Regions from separate parts of the Clostridium kluyveri DSM 555 genome, predicted to be linked through region 1. Evidence: riboswitches for the same ligand, from Rfam matches in the RefSeq annotation. Region 1 holds a riboswitch; each other region holds the start of a gene.

Region 1 (3,496 bases):
TACTCTAAGTTCTTTAACAAACTTACTTAAAAACTTGTCAATTTTATACCTATAGAGCCTGTCTCTTCTGGCCTTTAAAATCATATGCTCTTTATAACTATTTACTGCATTTTCAATCTTATCATTAACCTTTTTAATCATATTATTATTTATAAATTCAGGCTTTGAAAAAAAATATCCCTGAACCAAATGGGCACCAAATTCAACTACATAATTAAGTTCAATTTGGGTTTCCACCCCCTCTGCCACAACTATTGCACCTATTCTATTGGCAAGGCCTGTAATACATTTAAATATTTCCTGCTTGTGATAACTGTCCTGAATGTTTCTAACCAGCAGTGCATCTAGCTTTATAATGTCAGGTTTTATAATTGAAATCCTGTCAAGATTTGAAAAACCTGCTCCCACATCATCCAAAGCAATCAAAAATCCCTTTTTTCTATAGGTATTAGTAAATCTTTCTAATACATTTAAGTTCCCTGTACGGGCCTCGTTAATCTCAATTACAATGTTTTTAGGTGAAATTTTTCCTTTCAATATTTGATTAAGAAAATAATTTGACCCTTCTAATTTTTCTATAACTGAAGCATCTACATTTATAAAAAGATTCCACTTATTATTCATTCTATGTATACTTTTAAAGCCCTCAATACATTTTTCTCTGCACAACCTATCAAGTGCAATTGTCATATCATGCTTTCTCGCATATTCAAACATTTCAAGAGGGGGTATAATCTCTGAATTTAAAATATTTACTCCTCTCGTCAATCCTTCAAATGCTACTATTTTTTTCTTTACCAATGACACAATAGGCTGATACTTTGCAATTACCCTCTCATTATCTATAGTCTCCTTTATTGTATCCATTTCATTGTGATTACCATATTGAATCATGTTTTATAGCTCCCTTATACCATTCACTCAATTAAATACCTCCAAAATATAAATACTATATTTATATTACTATAGATTCTATACTTTTTAACATAATATTTTAACATATTTATATCAAGTGATTCTTAGGGTCTTAGGGGCAAGCCGTTGAGATGCTCTTAACATTTTAAAATACACTCTAATCTTCTTCTCTTAAAATATTTATATTTTTTCCTTCCATTACTTTGTTCATATTTCTAACAGCACACATTTTTCCACACATGGTGCAGGTATCCTCATGTTCTGGAGTAGATTCTCTTCTATATCTCCTTGCTTTTTCTGGATCAATTGCTAAGTCAAACATTTTTTCCCAATTAAGCTCTTTTCTTGCCTCACTCATTTTATAATCCCATTCCTTGGCACCTTTTATATTATTACTTACATCTGCCGCATGTGCCGCTATCTTAGAAGCTATGATTCCCTCTTTCATATCTTCTAGATTTGGAAGCCTTAAATGTTCTGCTGGAGTAACATAGCATAGAAAATCTGCACCATTTGCAGCTGCTATTGCTCCCCCAATGGCACTTGTTATGTGATCATATCCTGGTGCAATATCTGTAACCAAAGGTCCAAGTACATAAAAAGGCGCCCCATGACACAGCTTTTTTTCCAGCTGCATATTAGCAGCTATTTCATTTAAGGACATATGCCCCGGTCCTTCAACTATAACCTGTACATTCTTTTCCCAGGCTCTTTTGGTAAGCTCTCCGAGAGTTATAAGTTCCTTTATCTGACTTGCATCTGTAGAATCATTAATACTTCCTGGACGACAGGCATCTCCAAGACTTATAGTAACATCATACCTTGCACATATATCTAAAACTTTATCGTAGTATTCATAAAATGGATTTTCTTTATTGTTTAGTTCCATCCATGCATATAAAAGAGAGCCCCCTCTTGATACTATATTGGTAAGTCTTTTATTTCTCTTAAATACTTTTGCAGTTTCCCTGTTGATTCCCGCATGTATAGTCATAAAATCCACCCCATCCTGGGCATGTTTTTCTACCACAGCTAGGAACTCCTCCGGTGATATATCACTCAATTCCTTATCATAAAATCCTACTGCATCGTATATAGGTACAGTACCTATCATAACAGAACACATTTCTACAATTCTTTTTCTAAACTCTTCAGTTTTACCATAGGAACTTAAATCCATTATAGCTTCTGCTTTCATTTCAATTGCAGTTTTAACTTTCTCAAGCTCCATATCTATGTTAGCACAATCTTTTGATATGCCTAAATTGACATTTATTTTAGTCTTTAATCCCTGTCCAACACCCTGGGCATCTAAGGACTTATGGTTTTTATTTGCAGGTATTACTATTTTACCTTCAGCTACAAGCTCCCTTAAAATTTCTACATCCACACCTTCTTTTTGAGATACTACTTTCATCTCTTTTGTTATAATTCCTTTTTTAGCAGCATCCATTTGAGTAGTAAAATTCATACTTTATCCTCCTTTTATTGTTGGTTCTCTATACACTGACCGATTATGTTAAGAGGTATTAGAACTGGCACCGTTCGGATAAAAAACATAATAAAAAGCATAATTCCGTAGAATTATGCTTTAATTACTTAAATACCTACACAAACAACTTCCTACGCTGGCATTACCCAGATCAGGTTTAGGGTCAAAGAATTAACTTCTTAATCTCAGCCGGAAACACCAGCCCCCCTGCACATAATATTCAGCTTTCTTATTCTATAATGTACCATAATATTTATTACTAATCAAGTAATAAATAGTTTCAATCATTTTCTTTTGTTCCTGTATGTCAGCCTATTTACACGAATTTAAAGTTAGTTAATAAAAATAACTAAGTATTAACTAAATAAACTTCGCCAAACATTTTAGCGAAGTTTATAATTTTCCTTATAACTTAAATTTATATTAATCCCCAGTACTTTTGCATATATCAAAAAATGAATTATATCTTTATCTATACCTTTTTCTATATTTTTTAATTCCTCCTCCTCAAGACCAGAAATACTTGACAAATCTGCAAAAGTTCTTTTATTTTCCTCTCTACACCTTTTTAAAATTTCTCTTAACTTTAAATATTTTTCTTCTGCTTCTATGTATTTTTCATTTATATTCATATTATGAATCCCCCTATGAAGTGATCCTAAGGTTCAGATGGAGTTTACTTATAAAAGAATACTTTTCTCATCTGTACCTTAGAAAATCTCACCTTAGAATTCTCTACTTCAACATTCACTGGTTATCGTAGTAATTTGGGTTAGAATATCCTCTGTAAGTTTATTGAGTTTTTTATAATCGCTGCACTCTGTATATATCTTACATAAAGGCTCTTCTGCATCTGGCATTACCAGTGTCCATCCATCTTCAAAATTAAGTTTTACCCCTTCAATTAGATCTACGGATTTTGAAGTATTCTCTTCTATCAGATTTCTCATCAGTCTCCCTTTCATATTCCAGGGACACTTTATTTCCTTTTTCATAGTATAATATTTGGGTATAATAGATGTTATCTGTGAAAGGGTTCTGTTGCAGTTTGCCATAAAATTAATAATCATGGAACACACACTTACTGCA
Region 2 (3,496 bases), 200 kb from region 1:
ATTTATTCATAACTATCACCTTTTAAAATCGAATTTATATTTATAATTCCCTAAAATTATTGAAATATTTATCCGACTAAATCACTTGATTTACTGTCATAACCAGAAATACCGCAGTATTCAAATATATATGAACACTGCGGTATTTTCGATGGTTTAAGACGCTGGGAACATTAAGCTAATTGTATATTTCAGATAAATTTAATATCCTAAATCTTCATTAAATATAAATACGTAAATCCTCGAATCATCAAGTTGGTTCCTTATTAAAGTATACTCGTTACATATTCTACTTTTGCTGCTGCAATCCATACAACGGCCTGTAGTAGTACAGGGGGTATTGCAGTTGAGTCTCCTGGCATTGGCAGGAGCAGACACTCTCTTATTTCTCTCTATGGCTTCTTCTAGATTTTTTACAATTTTATTTACTCCACAGACTACAATAACCTTATCAGGCCCAAAGAGCATAGCTGCTACTCTATTGCCTGTACCATCTACGTTAAACAGTTCTCCTTCTTCAGTTAAGGCATTAACACTAGTAAAAAATGCGTCTGCAAAAAAAGTTTCTCTGTGTATCTGCTTTTTTTGCTCTGGAGTTACACCCTCTGCTGCCCTGTCTAAAAACTTATACCTGCCACCTCTTAGATATTCCAGTATACCGGTTTGCTCTAAGGTAGCAGACCCTCCACAACTCACCACAGAATCTTTTTTCACCAACTGCTCTATTTTACTGAAAAATTCCTGTCTATCTTTCACATAAAACCCATTCATGTTGTTCTTTTTCAATGCCTCAATAGTTCTTTTTATTTTTTTGTCATTTACCCAGAAAATATTTTTATCCATAAGGCCACCTCCAAAATTTACTTCAAACTATAATTATTACATTGTCCTATTCATATAATTGAAATATGACATATTATATATTATAATGATTATATAATAATTAAATACTTAATGCTAGGGGTGCCTTGTGGCTGAGAAACACCAGTTGTTAACCCTTCTACCTGATCTGGATAACACCAGCGTAGGGAAGCGGATTTTTAGAAAAATAATGAGTCGTATTCCCATGGAATGCGGCTCTTTTAGCACCTTAGCTGAGTAAAGGAGGTTTTTAATGTCTTTAATAAAAAATTTTACAGAGATTTTATCTCACCCAACTTCTATTTTTGCACTAATCGCCGTTATTATCTTTATCCTGTTCTGGGCGAAAGTTAAAAATGTTAAATTTACTACGCAGCTTGTCACTCAAATAGGTATAGCACTGGCACTGGCTACCATACTTAAAATATTTAGAATATATCATCTTCCTCAAGGTGGAAGTGTAACCTTGGGAAGCATGGTACCTATACTTCTTATGGCTTTGCTTTATGGCCCGGAAGTTGGTTTTATTACTGGATTTTTATATGGAATTATAACCTTAATACTAGATCCATACATACTTCATCCTATACAAGTTATATTTGACTACCCTCTGCCATTTATGGCCTTAGGTATAGCAGGATATTTTAGGAACAGAAAAATTGTAGGTACATTTCTAGCTATTTTGGGAAGATTTATATGTCACTTTATATCTGGAGTAATCTTTTTCGGAAGCTTTGCACCCAAAGGAATGTCTCCTGCAATTTATTCTCTCACCTTAAATGGCATATTCATAGCTGTTGAAGGTGCAATATGTATTGCAATAATGATAGTACTTCCCGTAAAACATTTAGAAACAATTATAAATAAAAAAATGATATCTAATTGAGCTAACAAGGCTAATAGCTCTAAGGCCATTAGCCTTGAAATTAAATTTTAAATTTCTGCACCATTTCATTGAGACTTTGAGAAAGTTCTGCCTGATTTTGTGCAACTACAGCTACCTGTCTTATTTCTTCAGTTGTCTCATCTAACCTGGATTTTATAGTTTCTGCATTTTCACTAGATTGCTCGGCAATTTGTGACATATTCTGCATTGCTTGATTCACTTGATTCACTGCTGCGGTAATCTCTTCAGACATAGCTGCTATATCCAATGACATGGTGCTTAAAAAACTTGAATCATTTTGGTATTGATCTCCCATGATTCCAAACTCTTCTAATCTGCCATGAATGTTTTCGTTTATAAATCTTAATACTTCATTGCCATTTTCGGATAAATTTTTAAATGCATTTTCAGCCTTTATAACAGTATCCTTTATATTTGTTACAGATTTAGAGGATTGTTCTGCAAGCTTTTTCACCTCTTCTGCCACTACAGCAAATCCTCGGCCCTGTTTACCTGCTCTGGCTGCTTCTATGGCAGCATTTAATGCCAATAAATTTGTTTGCTCTGCTATATCCGAAATAGTGTCTGCCATAACTTTTATATTGTCAACTACAGTTCCTTCTTTAATTGCCTGCAGCATATTATTTTTCTTCTTGAAATATAAATCTTTAGATTCTTTGATGGCTTGTTTCCCTTTTTGCTGAACCAAAGCTGCCCTTTTTTTAGATTCATTTGCATTATTACTTCCCTTCTCTGCTTTTTCAGATAGTTCATTGATACCTGAGTTAACTTCTTCTACAGAAGATGTTATTTCCTCTGAGGAGGAACTTGTGTCCTGAATTCCAACAATTATATTATTTAATGAATTATCTATTTTTTCAATTTTTATAGACAATTCTTCTACGGTTGCAAAAAGTTCTTCACTAGATGCACTAATTTCCTGAGAATTTGCCATAATATCCTTGATAAGACTATCTACATTTAAAAGAGCAGTATTTAAAGCTACTCCTGTTTTACCGAATTCATCACTTCTCGTAATAACAATGGGAGCAGAAAAATCGTACAAAGCAAGTTTTTCTGCAAAGGATTTTATTTTCATCAAAGGAATGTTTATATCCTTTGAAATAATAAGTCCAAGCACCACTGCAAGCAGTAATCCTCCAATCATAAATACGAGCATAATTTTATTGTTTTCTAAATATAAGGAATTATTTTTTAAATTTGCTTCTTCCGCACTTTTCACCTGTTTATTCATTAATTTATCAACATTTCCCACCATTATTTCTCTAAGAGTTAGTATCTTATTATACTCTTTAATTGCTTCATCAAAATTTTCATTATTAATAAAATTAATAATATTATTTATTATATTTTTATATTCATTAAACTGGCTTCTATAGGTTGGCCATATTTGCTTTTCAACATTATTCATAACAAACTTTTCATAGTCAAGCATATTTTTCTCATTTAACGCCATATCACTTTTTATATTCTTCTCCAGTTCACTCCTTTTAGAAGAATCCTTTTCATAGATGAGTTGAAAAATATCACTTTTAATTTCAGTGAAATTTTGTTTCATATTTGTTAACATATAGATTCTCTTCAATTTGTTATTATACATATCATCAGAATTTGAACTTATGGTTTTCAACGACATCATTCCTATAACTCCAACTACTGTAATCAATATAGCAACAATGGCAAAGGATAAAATTAACTTTACTTTCACCTTCGTGTTTTTTAGAAAAT
Region 3 (3,496 bases), 1.1 Mb from region 1:
AAAAGATCAAATGTATAATTACTCCTAGAAAAGATAAAAGCCCTGGTATTTGCCAGAGCTTTTATAGATTAAAATATATTAAAACTATATTAAGGAGACAACATAGTATTTTGCTATTCATACTATCTCTATTACAAATATTTTTTGTATAAAGATAGTATTTTTGGTAAAGCTATTTTTGAGGTGATAACAATGTTTAAATTATTTACAGGAATGATTCTTGGAATCGGAATGACAATTTTAGGTATTTGTGGGTTAGCTACCAAATCTATTTTAGGTATAATACTATAAGCAGGGAAAGTACCCTGCTTATTTTGATTATGTTTTAACGAGTTGAAGGTACTTTAGTGACTGAAACTAAAAACCACAAGCTAATCACAACAGCATAAACTTAAGAACTTTGTAACTGGATCAGGTTTTCCTCTCTAATTCTATCATTTGGTTTAATTAACGGTTTTATGAATTTATCTTTAAACAGTCTTATCGTTGTATTTTCATTGATTCTGATAGGATATTTATATTGCAAAGACGCCACAGAATAGTATAATAATATTAATGTAAGAATAATGTAAAAAAGGCTTCCAGAAGGTAGCCGTAGAAATGATAATCAAACTAAGAATGGTATTGAAACTTTATTTTGTCTACAGTTTGCGTCGATATATGATTTTAGACTATCTACAAGGAAAACAAAAACTCTCCACCTAATTAGCAGTTTTTCAATAAGGATGTTTACGAAAATCAATAATTGTTAAGCACAACAGCCAAACGATTACCGATGAATTGTAAATAATCTTTGTTGGAGGATTTGCTTCATGGAAAGGTTTAATTTGGATATACGGAAATTGATGGATTGTTATATCCCAACATTGAAATTGATGGAGAAGATAAACTTAAGGATTTAGGGAAACACAGCTTGTTGCGACTAAACTATCTACACGAACAAAGATCACAGATGTATCGGAAACTTCTTCTGACCGGCAAACTGGCACAACATTGTACAGCTATTGATAAGACTGCCTTTGATATGGCGGAACAAGTTCGTTCTGACTACCTAAAATCTCCATCCACTGACGGATGAGGATATGATGGAGCGCACCCGAGTTTCCATGAAGGTATAGATGATTGAGGATGAGATTGTAATATTAGAACTTATCTGTATCTAGGCATAAGGGGGCGCCAAACACAGTTAGAGTGTTTGGTGTTCCTTTTTTTCATAGCAGAGCGAGTTAGAAGACTCAGGTATCATAGAAGGATATACCATAAAAATTAATAAAGAGAAACTAGGAATAACGATCAAATGTATCATTGAAGTCACCTTAAAAAATTTTAATTACGAATTAGCACCATCATTTATAGTAGATTACCCAAAATGTGAAGCATGATTTAGAGTGGCTGGTGATTCATGCTCTTTCGCTATTTTTCAGTTTCTTCAATTAAAGAAGTAGAAGATTTTGTCATGAAAGTAACCTTCTATACTACAACTAGAACAAAATTTGCCAAGGATTTAAGTCAGTTGCTAGTGTAGCTTTGGGATTCTGCCGAACCTGACCTGACCCCAAAGGAGCATAATATTACAATTTCGACCGACCGCATGCAGGCGCAGCACATCCCTATCGAATTTCATAGCTTGTCCCTCTGTTAAGCTCTTCGCCGCTTAAGCAATACACGGCGTCGATGATCCGCGCACAGCGTCGTAATCTGCTCCACTTCCGCTTCATCGTCGGCCATAATGGGGGATGCACCGCAGGATAGCAGCAGGTTTGCGCAGTCGTTGACGGTGACGTAGTTTGTGATACAGTGTACGAGTGGAACCTTTTGATGCACAGTTTCAAGCATTGTTCCAAAAATATTTGAATCCTCAGTCTTTAATTTTTAGTTTGCCGGGTAATAAAATAGCGGAAAACGCCCGATGAGCGTTCTCCGCGCGATAATAGCAACAGAGACCTTTCCTACGGTGGCATTATCCACATCAGGTGTAAGGGTCGAAGTTATAAACTTCCTCTCAGCCCGTTTCACAAGCTCCCCTGTCCGTTATTCGATTTGGAAAGTATTTTAGCACAAGCAAAGGCGAATGTCAAACTGACAGCAAGCTGCTGATATTTTTTAATTATACTATAAATTTAGAGTGTTCCGAGCTGTGGAAGAAGAAGAACTACACCCAACAAGCTAATGTCTATTTCAATTATCCATTCTAGCCCTATTATTTAATTCAACCTCTTCTAACAGCTTTTGAAATAAGTTGAAGCCTTCACTCCAATCATCTATATTGGATTCACTGTTTATATGACCTTTTCTACCAGCAGATATTGTTTCAAAGCCCCACTGTTTACCTTTCTGTATACAAAACATAGAAGAAGAATACGGATCATTTTCACTGTATATCAGCATTCCCGGTACTTCTAAATTAACTTCAGGTAAAGACCCAAAAGAAGCTAAAAACTTTGGAAATTGTTTGTCATCAGGATTTGGCGGAGCCACCAAAAAGACTGCATTCAAATATTTTCGTATTTTAGGAATGGCTTTGACGGTGAGTAAGCAACCAAGACTGGGAGCAATCAATACTGTACCGCATTGATTATCTCTTTCAAGGTTTTCCTATTAAGGTTTTTTCCCATTCATTATATACCAGATAATCTCATTCCTCTTGATTTACTCTTCCAAAGCCATATCTTTTTTCCCAAGTGCTCTGCCAATGATCTGTTCCGGAGTTATTAAGGCCAGGAACTAACTTTATATTCATTTTACCACCCCATCTATTTTATTTAAATAGTTTAAACCATCCAGAATATCTGTATTCCTTTTGTTAATTATTAATAGAGAATTAAGCAGTTTACTGTGTTGACTTAACTAATGGCAATTATATCATAATTAAAATGATTTTAGGCTATTACCTTTTACTATGTTTACCCATCCCGTAAGTATACTTTCTAATGCTATGGAGATAACAAATTTTGTAAAAGCAATATTACTTAAATGAAAAAGTCGTACATAGAAGAATCTATAAATAAAGTATGATAATAAGCCTGTACCCTCCAAAATGCAGGCTTTATTTTTTTACTTATAGTTACCCAAGTGAAACCATAACGTGCAAACCTCACCAATTCGTCAAAATCACTGTATACTCTACAATTTTTATGTTAAAATTTACCCTAGTAATGCTTTAAAGTGAGGGGGTAAAATTATGAAGACAAGATGTAGAAAATGTATATTTGAAGATATAGACGGAGGCAAGTACCCCTGTAATGACTGTAGTGAAATTATGGACATGAAAAGACATAAGAGTGCTGAAAGTCATTTTGAACCAGTAGATGGGTATAATAAAAATATTAAATCCAAGGAACGATTAAAGAAAAAATTAAGCGAGGTACTGCCTTCTACAAATAAAAAAATAATTTATGCAGAATATGAGGAGCTGGAAAATGAAAATATAATGTTAACAGCCTTCTTAGATAGTGGCAATGATATTATAGTGTACCAGATATTAGACATAGAAGAA
Region 4 (3,496 bases), 160 kb from region 1:
AAATCCTTCTTTTGCTAATACTTCTGTAGCTTTAATAGTTTCATAGTTATCAGGTAATAGATATTTATTATCTGAGATAACTTCTATTTTGATCCAATTTCCACATCCAGCAGCCCTTGCAATTCTGGCCAACCTTATGGCTTCTTCTGCATTTCGTGCTCCTGATGTATTAGGCAGTAATATACAATCTTTATTAATGTAATTTAACATATTTTCTTCTTTTGAAGTGATGTCAACTCTTCTTAATGCAATAGTAATGACCTGAGATTTAGATTTTTTCAATATTCTAGGTATAATACTATTTGATGAATATTTACCTGTTCCAATAAAAAGTCTACTTTTCACTTCTGTTCCACCAATTATTAAATTGTCCATATTTATTTCCTCCAACACAATCTATTATAGATAATTAAAACTTATCTTTATTAATTTACTCTTCTCCTAAAATAATTCTCAATACTGCATTTGCCTGATGATTTGCAGCTATAGCAACTCTTGGGGCCATTAGTCCACATCCAGGTTTAGCCTCATTTTCACCATCACCAACCAGATAAAAATTATCTTTTATTTTTTTAGTTTTTATTTTATTGCTTGAAAAATATCCTGCCATTCCTGATGCCACAATAATTTTTTTATCTTTTAGTTTACTCAGTGAAATATTTGCAAGCATTGCTTTGCACTTAGGATTGTCAAAAGCTTCAACTATTATATCTACATCTTTGAAAACTTCTACAATATTGCTCTCATCTAAATATATATTTGCCTTTTCAATTTTCACATATGGGTTACAATCTTTTATAATTTGTTCCAATGCATCAGTTTTTTTCATACCTAAATGTTTTATATAGTACTGCTGTCTATTTAAATTGCTTGGCTCTACTACATCAAAATCAACTAAAAGTAATTTGCCTATTCCTACCCTTGCCAAAGATAAAGCTGCATTTGAACCTAATCCTCCAAGTCCTGCAATTCCAACGGTATATCTTTTTATTTTCTGGTGTACACAAGGTGTATGCCTTGCCATAAGCATTGCTTCCATTTCGTCTTCTTTTGGTATTTCACCTCTTTTTATAAATACTACTCTATCTTTTTCTTTTAAAGTATAATCTTTTTTAATGATAAAACCATTGTATACAATTATATCTGCATCATTTTTCATTAATTTTTTTAATTCGTAGACTGTCGTATTTTCCTTTATATTAGCTTTCCTTTCGTTTACATAAATAATCATTTTAGCCACCTCCAACAAAACGTATTATTTCAACTTTTGAATTAGTAGAAAGCTTTGTTGATAAATACTTGTCTTTGGGAATTATTTCAAAATCAATTTCAACTACAACGATATCCAAATTAATTTCCAGACTATTTAGCAACTCTATGACACTAATATTGTCCTCTACTTCTAATTCTTTTCCATTTACAAGAAGTATCATTTTTCTCCTCCTTTCTAAAATTAATTGAGAAATACCAACGATATGCTATTTACGAAAGTGCTTAAACAAAAAAGGAAGCATTATTGCTCCCTCATAACTTTCAAATTTAAATTTGTTAAATTATAATCTGCATTATAGCCTTCTGAAAAAACAAATACTACAATGTTAACAAAAATAATTCAAAAATCACAAATTCATAAGGAATTTGTGATAACAAACCGTATTTCCCTACGTTGGCATTACCCAAATCAGGTTATGAGGGTAAGGGATAACATCCCATTCTCAGACTGTTAATACAGACTCCCCTTAAAGATATTAAATTTTAATTTTTTATAATACCAATTTATCACAATATGGATTTGAAATCAAGTTTATGAATAATTTGTTTACAGATGTATCATGTAAATTCCAATACAAATTTTATTTTTTAAGAAGATATTATAATGGCAAAACAAAATTATTGGGAATTTAAAAAATATGGAGTACAGGATTAAGAAGTTCCAAATATGACAACGAAGCTAAATATGGTAAAGTACTTACCTTGGGAAATATAAGCTGCATATGATGATACTACCTAGTTTCAAACAGCTGAGAATTTATCATTAAACTTATTATATGCATAGAACCAAAATCATTGAGTCACTTACTAATGAGCCTATAGGTTTCAATTCCTTATAGGTAGTCTAAAATCCCATTTATATATTATTATAACAGGGTTTATGAAAATATCAACATGTTAATGAAGTGTTAATAAAAATCACAAACCCTTATTAAATCTTATTTTTTAAGTTCATCGAACCCCCAGTTTTTTTACACTATTGGAGGTGGACGAAAAATCTATTCAGTCCTCTCAAAATTTCTCAAATTAAAATCTATACTATAACTGCACCTTATTTATCCATGAATATTTATTATTAGCCATCGCAACTATATTTATCTTTTTCCTCGTAAATACAATCACTTATATTAATGAGAAAGTTTACATATTAATTGTATCACCATAAAAGAAAATGAAATATTAATCTTTTCGTTTTTTGATAATACTGTAAACTGAGCTGAACATCCCAAATAAAATACCAGTTATAGGGAATATAATCCAATTAATATACCATTTATTAAAAACAAGCCCACTAACTAAAAAAATACACACCGCCAAAGGCCATAGTATAGCAGCAACTGCACCAATAACTTTATTATTTTCTACATTTTCTTTTGAAAAATTATCAATCCTTAAAAGAAATGTAAAACTTTCTTTAATACTTCCATAATATATAAATATAAAAACAGCAATTGCTATTATAATAAGTAAGACAATTACTCCATAGATAGACGCAGTATCGCCAAAAACAGATGCTGCAAAAATTGAAACTGGAGATAAAACACAAAGACACACACCTAGTATTAAAGATACCATATAAGTTGATGTAAAACCATTATATCTCTGCTGCAATAGGGATTTTACAGAAAGGGGCACATTAAAACCTTTTTTCAAATATTTATATCTCTCAGACTTCATACCGGAATAAATAAATAGAGCCACTGCAGGTACGATCATAACAAATAATGTAATAAGGCCAATCATATATCCTGTATCTTCAGAAAATCCTCTGCCAATAATACCTTCATCTACAAGAGTAGTAATTAATATTAATAAAGCAGTACCTGTAATACACAAAAACACACCTATTCCCACTAATATACCTGTTTGTTTTTTCATAGTCATATAATTCTTTACTTCTTCCTCAGTAATAGTTGGAAAATTCATCTCATCTTCATGAAGATTAACTCCAAGTTCACCGATTAATTCATCAATATTGCCAAACTCTGAAATTACAATACCAATAGCTTCATTTTCTGATTTTTTCTCACTTTTTAACTCATTGTACTTTTCCTCCATATTAATCAATAAATCATTTTTTAGTTTAAATAGTTCATCTGTTTTTGGAAGGGCGGCAAATACATTGTCCAAATAATTTTTTATAGTTTCCATTTTGTTAGCTCTCCTTGATAAATTTATTTATTACTTCTTTTGTCAAATCCCATTCCCGACACTTTTCTTTATA

The links. A riboswitch is a leader RNA that binds a small molecule or an ion and turns the genes downstream of it on or off. The one in region 1 is predicted to bind thiamine pyrophosphate.
Region 2: linked by a shared signal. The riboswitch ahead of thiT (energy-coupled thiamine transporter ThiT) and the one ahead of thiC (phosphomethylpyrimidine synthase ThiC) in region 1 are both predicted to bind thiamine pyrophosphate.
Region 3: linked by a shared signal. The riboswitch ahead of CKL_RS19960 (hydroxyethylthiazole kinase) and the one ahead of thiC (phosphomethylpyrimidine synthase ThiC) in region 1 are both predicted to bind thiamine pyrophosphate.
Region 4: linked by a shared signal. The riboswitch ahead of thiS (sulfur carrier protein ThiS) and the one ahead of thiC (phosphomethylpyrimidine synthase ThiC) in region 1 are both predicted to bind thiamine pyrophosphate.

What each region holds. Positions count from the first base shown of each region.
Region 1 covers NC_009706.1:1,878,186-1,881,681, forward strand. The annotation lists gene CKL_RS08720 (EAL domain-containing protein) at 1-894, opposite strand, end outside; gene thiC (phosphomethylpyrimidine synthase ThiC) at 1,073-2,386, opposite strand; TPP riboswitch at 2,519-2,626, opposite strand; gene CKL_RS08730 (hypothetical protein) at 2,791-3,039, opposite strand; gene CKL_RS08735 (mannose-1-phosphate guanyltransferase) at 3,148-3,496, opposite strand, start outside.
Region 2 covers NC_009706.1:2,076,585-2,080,080, forward strand. The annotation lists gene CKL_RS09995 (Ger(x)C family spore germination protein) at 1-10, opposite strand, end outside; gene CKL_RS10000 (lactate utilization protein) at 202-843, opposite strand; TPP riboswitch at 950-1,048, shown strand; gene thiT (energy-coupled thiamine transporter ThiT) at 1,115-1,747, shown strand; gene CKL_RS10010 (methyl-accepting chemotaxis protein) at 1,788-3,496, opposite strand, start outside.
Region 3 covers NC_009706.1:2,954,288-2,957,783, reverse strand. The annotation lists gene CKL_RS14125 (TnpV protein) at 851-1,078, shown strand; gene CKL_RS21615 (hypothetical protein) at 1,403-1,525, shown strand; partial or broken gene CKL_RS19960 (hydroxyethylthiazole kinase) at 1,684-1,836, opposite strand; TPP riboswitch at 1,928-2,036, opposite strand; gene CKL_RS14120 (RBBP9/YdeN family alpha/beta hydrolase) at 2,179-2,559, opposite strand; gene CKL_RS21610 (alpha/beta hydrolase) at 2,636-2,740, opposite strand; gene CKL_RS14115 (hypothetical protein) at 3,182-3,496, shown strand, end outside.
Region 4 covers NC_009706.1:1,720,147-1,723,642, forward strand. The annotation lists gene CKL_RS08045 (thiazole synthase) at 1-375, opposite strand, end outside; gene thiF (sulfur carrier protein ThiS adenylyltransferase ThiF) at 431-1,231, opposite strand; gene thiS (sulfur carrier protein ThiS) at 1,233-1,433, opposite strand; TPP riboswitch at 1,642-1,750, opposite strand; gene CKL_RS08060 (permease prefix domain 1-containing protein) at 2,452-3,423, opposite strand; gene CKL_RS08065 (PadR family transcriptional regulator) at 3,428-3,496, opposite strand, start outside.